Linked DNA regions of Flectobacillus major DSM 103. The protein of the gene in region 1 interacts with the protein of each later gene in a pairwise test. Links are inferred from orthologs where the notes say so. Each region holds a gene or a part of one and is shown on either strand. Other genes may lie near its edges. The genes, in order: ruvA and ruvC.

Region 1 (3,107 bases):
TTCATATTTGTTACGAAAATACGTCGATAAGAAGAAGTTGCGGTTTTCATCATAATTGTCGGCACGAATTTCAAAATTTTTGCCTTGCGAACCACCTTTCAGAGTAATACAATCTTGTTTAGAACGCTGTTGAGCAGCCACTACAGTTACGTCTACTTTGCCAAAACGCATAAGAGTTTTTACCCCAAAAAGATTCTGTACACCAGGAATAAGCTGGCTATTGAGTGTCCAAGAAGTATTACCAACTTCAATATTCTGAAGAATATCCTCTTCGTTTGAACGCCAGTTAAGCTTTAATTGGTTTTGGAAATTAAAACTTGCCTTGGTATCAAAATTGGTATTGAGATTGAGTTTATTACCGATTTTACCCTGAAAGTTAATCTGAGCTTGTTCATTAAAGTTTAAATTACCAATATAACGTTGCTGAACAGGAATCGCTGGGTTATCGATAAACTGACCAATATATCCTATATCAAGTAATATATTACCATTGGGTTTGAAGTCGATTTCAGTTCCTCCAAAAATTCTATCAATAGCAGGAGGCAATTCAATTTTAGGCAATAGTCCTCGCCCTTTGGTGTCATCTTTACCATCTTGTGCGGCAGCGTATTTCCGCCAGTAGTCTCGAACAAAACGATTTTGTTGAACCTTTTCATATTCGGCTATTGAAAGCTGCTGAGCTGGCCTGTAGTCAGGATTATCGTTAAGGTTATTGAGTTTTTCATAAACTGCCATTCTACCCACCGAATCCAGTTTAAACTCGGTAGAGGTAGTTTTGGTATCTTTTATGATAAATGGTGACGATGGGGTTTTATCTGAAAAACGATTGGTATAGCGGTCTTTTAGTCTATATCGAGGACGACGACCAGATTTTCGAACAGTATCGGCTTTCGCAGAGCTATTCTGGGTATTATTAGTTGTATAAACAGTTTTTTCCTCTAGCGTAGGGAACTCCCATGCTAAAGACGCAAATACTGACAATACAAAACTACCTGAAAGTATGTAAAACTTTTTCCGTTGCACAGTTTACAGCTTAATAGTCAAAACAGAGGTGATGTCAAAGTGGCACAATGCCACAACGACCAAAACTCTTTAATATTTTTTGAGGGTTGGCTTTTTTTACTACTTAGTATTCCTTCCCTACGCTCAAAATTACGGTTAGTGACAGCCTCAAATTTCTTACAAATTTGTCTCAAAATCAGCCATATTACTTACACCTAGTCAATTATCGTAAGGCTAATTTGATGAGTTGCTCTACAGTCAAGTTATCGCCTTCTTTTTTCACAATAGCCTCTATACTCTTTTCTGCCACATTTTTAGGAATACCCAAAGTAACCAAGGCTGCCAAGGCTTCGTTACGCACTTTTGAGCCTGTAGTAGGTAAAAATGAGGTTTGAGGGCCAGCCAACATTTGTTCTTTTTTGAGCTTATCTTTCAGCTCAATAATAGCCCGTTGAGCTGTTTTGGCACCGATTCCTTTAATACTCTGGATAGTTTTTACATCTTCCGAAACCAAAGCGTTACGAATCTCGGCCGACGACAACGACGACAACATAATCAAAGCCGTATTAGGCCCTATTCCCGAAACACTAATCAAATCAAGAAATAGGGATTTTTCGTCAGGTTCTTTAAAGCCATACAAAATATGGGCATCTTCACGGATATTCAGATAGGTAAATAGTTTACATCGTTCTACTCCATCTTGGAGTGCGGCGTAGGTTTGAAGAGAAATTTTTAATTCGTATCCAACCCCATTTACATCTATTACAACGTATGCGGGGTCTTTATAAGTCAATTTACCATCGATATAGGCAATCATAATTACTGCTAAAATTTATATGTGTTTAATCATTGGCAAACGTAAACACTATCGTTGCTCTATGCTATTTCTTATAACGTTTACTTTTCAAGAAAGATACTCTTTTTTATGTTTTGAGAAATGATAATTTCAAAAATACATAAAAAGTCCGCATAAGCCAAACGGCATAGATGCGGACTTTTATACGAAATCAACAAATAGGAAAAAGATAATTACGAAACCCTGATTTTCATACCAGCTTTTACAACATTTCCTTTTATACCATTCATTTTTTTAAGCTTTTCTACCGAAATACCACCGTATCGTTGAGAAATATTCCAGAGGGTATCACCTTGTTCTACTTTATGGAATTTTACTTTACCACTATGAACTGCTTCTTTTTCAGTACGATTTGACTTGGCGTATTTTTCAGAGCTTGTTACGGCTACTTCTTTGAAGATCACCAACGTTTGTCCTACTTGAATATTCGATTTTTTGAGCTTGTTCCAAACCTTTAGGTCGTACACTTCTACATTAAACTTATCGGCAATATTAAAGAGATTATCTCCTTTCTTAACTTTATAGCTACTCTTTTTGGGTTTTTTGTTGATAACCACATCCTCTACATCATCTTCGACCAACTCTTGTTTGGTACGGTTAGATGCCAACACAATAGTTTTGGTATTAGGTGTTGAATCTTCGGAGGTTGACGTTTTGGTTTCGGCCAGTACATCTTGTTGTAAACTTCCTACAATACCTGTTGGCAATTTTGATGCCGAATCCATAATCATGGCACGATTAGCTCGAAAATACGCCAATTCCTCTTTGGGAAGTCGCAAAGCAAAATTGCGTGTAAACCCTGGTAATATATGAGTTAATACATGAGGATTGAGTTTTTGGATATTCTCTAAACTAATATTACTCAACGATGCCAGCTTGTCTAAATCTAAGTAGTTATTCACTTGGATAGTATCGTGTTCAATTCTTTGCTCATAGTTTTCTGCTACAATATCATGCGATTCGGCATGGTGCATCATATACAAAATACCGATGTACTGAGGTACATAACCACGTGTTTCGCGAGGTAAGCAGTTATAAATATCCCAAAAGGTTTGCCCCCCATTACAACGGCGAATAGCCCGACGTACATTGCCCGGTCCTGTGTTATAAGCAGCCAACACCAAATGCCAATCTCCAAAAATATTATATAACTGACGCATATAACGGCAAGCCGATTCGGTAGCCCTTTCGGGATCAAAACGTTCGTCGACATATTCATCAATGCGTAAACCAAAATCTATTTTGGCTG
Region 2 (3,202 bases), 1.4 Mb from region 1 along the record:
CATTTTAGGGAATGTAAACAAACTCTATTGCTTCTGATGATTTCTTGTCGGCATACAAAATAATCTGTTCTACTTTGTCATTGATTTTGAACCTTAAAGCAGTGGTATTTGCTCCTTCTTTGCCTGTATTGTTGGCAAAAATGGTCAGAATATTCTTGCTATCGCTTTCCAAAGAAATATCTAGTAGCTTAGGCTTGTTGGTTAATAGATGTTTTTCTAAAATATATTTCCCATTAAAACATACCGAAACAATATCTCCATCTTCATTTTCGTGGTCAAATAATTCTAGCGGTAATACCAACGAATGAACTACAAATTGTTTTTTTACCAATACCTCGCGTTGCATATCACAAAATTGCCTTTGGGTTTTGTGTTCTCTGATTGGGCGTGAAATTTGCTTTATCGGTAAGTTATAACTCATTTGAAAACCAAGGTAGCCAACATCTTCGGTAATAATATTTGCACCAGTAGGATTATTCCCTTGGTAGCCAATAATGGTATTTTCAACCATTTTATCGAACGGAATCCCAATTCTGATACCAAACGACAACGACCGCATATCGTCGGCTGGTCGCCAAAAGGTTTTGCCTAGTTCAAGCGTAATCATATTACTTTTGGGCTGTGTGATATGGCTTTCAATACTAAACCCTTGTCCGTTAAAAACCCAACTATCATTGTCTTTGGCCGACTTGCTATATAAATTGAGCGTTCTAGCCCCTAGTTCTATGTAGTTGCGCATTTCGCCCAAACCCCGCCGACCTTTCGAGGCCGATGTGTACATTATACCAACCGAGTAGCCCGTTGTAGCGATGGTATTATGCCAAGAGGCCGCTTGTTTGTTTTTGATAAAAAACTGATAGGGGCTATCGAGCGAATAGCTATGCGGTGATTGCGAATAATGAATCCCTATTTCTGCTTTGAAAATATGATTGTTTTTGAGAAGCTTGCTATAATTAACGCCCAAATCAAACGAGCCTACTAGCCCATAAACTTCGGTAGACCCCTGTTTATTGACCCGAAAATTGGCAGGAAGCGAAAAAAAAGGATAAGGGAAATTCGCCATAGGCTGCTGCCCATAGCCATCGACCGAGCGAATAGATTGCGGAAAACCCAATGTAACCAAAGAGGCTGAAGGTTTTATACCAATCGTCGAAATACCTTGCTTATACGAAAGCTGGGCTAGTGACTGAAAAGACACCAACAATATCAACCATACAAGTAATAGTAGGTGTCGCATAGAAAAAAGGGTTATTGAATATTGAACAACCTAAAGTGCTAAGAAGCAAGGTAAATGGCAAAAACGTCAACCATTGTAAATCGTTAATCTGAGGTATTATTTGATTCTTTCGGGGTTTTCGTTGACAAATGCCCCCCAGCCTTTTTTAGTACCCTTATTGGTAGGCATAATATTGTTGCCATGAAAATGATGACATACCGCAATACCAAGGGCATCGGTGGCATCGAACATCGTAGGTTCAAGTTTCATTTTCAAGAGGTGGTCGAGCATACTGGCTACTTGCTCTTTTGAAGCGTTACCATTGCCCGTTACCGACTGCTTAACGGTTTTGGGCGAGTATTCAACAATAGGAATTTGTCGAGACAAAGCCGCCGCCATAACCACCCCCTGAGCACGCCCAAGCTTGAGCATCGACTGAACGTTTTTTCCAAAAAAAGGAGCTTCAATTGCCATTTCGTCGGGCGTGAATTCTTCGATGATACCTATGATTCGTTCATAAATTTTCTTCAATTTCAATTCTTGGGTAGTATATTTGCTAACATTAATTACCCCATACTGTAAAACAGATATATTGCCTCGTTGTACCAAAATGACTCCGTAACCCATAAATCGAGTACCGGGGTCAACTCCTAAAATAATTTTCTCTAATATTTCTGCCATAATTTGGGTTGCATTTTTCTTTAAAATCCAAAAGAAAACTTGCCAAGTAAATGATTGATGAATACAAAGGTAAACATTAAACCGTGTAAAATATTGATAGATTCTCTGATAAAATCGCCTAAAAAATGGATAGTAGGACTAGGCAAAATCCTTGTTTTCGTAGGGATTCTTTGGGCTTTACAACAGAAATTCGCTGAAAAACAACAAGGTATAGCCGATTTACTAGGTGCTTTGTCACAAACTTGGACACTCAATAATGTTTTGGCTTTTGTAGCCGTTTTTGTATTAATGCTGGTCAATTGGGGCTTAGAGGCCAGAAAATGGCAATTATTAGCCCAAAAAATAGAACCAATGTCTTTCTGGGCAGCTTATCAGTCGGTGTTATTGGGCCTGTCGTTGAGCTTTATTACGCCTGCCAACATGGGCGACATTGCGGGACGAATCTGGAAACTCACCCACAAAAACCGCTCGGCTAGTATTGGGGCTATATTGCTAGGCAATGCCTTACAATTTTATGTGTCGCTGGTATTGGGCTGTGTGGCATTGTGGCGTTTAGTTGCTCAATTTCATCTTTGGAACAACCTAGAAGGTATCGTATTGGGCTGTTGTGGACTATTTTTTATGGTGCTTTTGGGGTTATATGTAAGTCGCAATGCCCTGAGTCAATATTTGAGCCATGCCCGTTGGTATAGTTATCTTCAACAATATTTTTATATCATAGCTACATATTCATGGTCAGAAATTATAAGTACTCAATGGATTGCTTTTTTGCGTTATCTTACTTTTAGTGTACAGTTTGTGGTTGTTTTGAAGATTTGTCATGTCGATTTGCCCTTGCTAGACCTACTTACTGTGGTATCATTGGTATTTTTAAGCAAAACCATAATTCCCGCTTTTAACTTTATCAGCGATTTGGGTATTCGAGAATTTTCGGCGGTTTATTTCTTTACTTACTACCATGTCAATGTGTCTGCCGTAGTATCGGCAACCCTCAGCCTGTGGCTTATCAATATCTTATTGCCAGTGGTGGTTGGGGGTGTATTTGTTTTTACTATTGCCAAAAAATGATTTTTATACCTCTTATCAGTATTCTTGGATTATATGCGTTGCTCAATGGCGTTTTGCTAGGAGTTTGGTCAAAATATGTACTGCTTTGTTCCCCCAAAAACAGGCGTGTACCCAAAGATACCAAAGTCTCGGTTATTATTCCTGTACGCAACGAAGCCGCCAATATTCTCAACTTATTGGCCGATTTGAATCAACAGCAATATCCCTTATCGTTGATAGAAGTTATTGTGGTAGACG

Evidence for each region.
Region 2: the proteins of ruvA (region 1) and ruvC interact in binary tests that used the Escherichia coli proteins (3 or more experiments, as listed by UniProt). The link is inferred for Flectobacillus major DSM 103 from one-to-one orthologs.

The regions. Positions count from the first base shown.
Region 1 is NZ_KE386491.1:876,012-879,118, reverse strand. What follows is about bases 23-2,790. They hold ruvA (Holliday junction branch migration protein RuvA), read right to left. Parts: upstream 1,820-2,790; coding sequence 1,226-1,819; downstream 23-1,225. Other genes in these bases: FLEMA_RS0105470 (lytic transglycosylase domain-containing protein), read right to left, coding at 2,032-2,790; sov (T9SS outer membrane translocon Sov/SprA), read right to left, coding at 23-1,023. Outside these bases: more of sov, read right to left, coding at 1-22; more of FLEMA_RS0105470, read right to left, coding at 2,791-3,107. UniProt on the Escherichia coli protein: The RuvA-RuvB-RuvC complex processes Holliday junction (HJ) DNA during genetic recombination and DNA repair.
Region 2 is NZ_KE386491.1:2,306,329-2,309,530, reverse strand. What follows is about bases 116-2,978. They hold ruvC (crossover junction endodeoxyribonuclease RuvC), read right to left. Parts: upstream 1,898-2,978; coding sequence 1,334-1,897; downstream 116-1,333. Other genes in these bases: FLEMA_RS0113160 (glycosyltransferase family 2 protein), read left to right, coding at 2,962-2,978; FLEMA_RS68440 (lysylphosphatidylglycerol synthase domain-containing protein), read left to right, coding at 1,991-2,965; FLEMA_RS68450 (hypothetical protein), read right to left, coding at 116-1,237. Also shown: more of FLEMA_RS68450, read right to left, coding at 5-115; more of FLEMA_RS0113160, read left to right, coding at 2,979-3,202.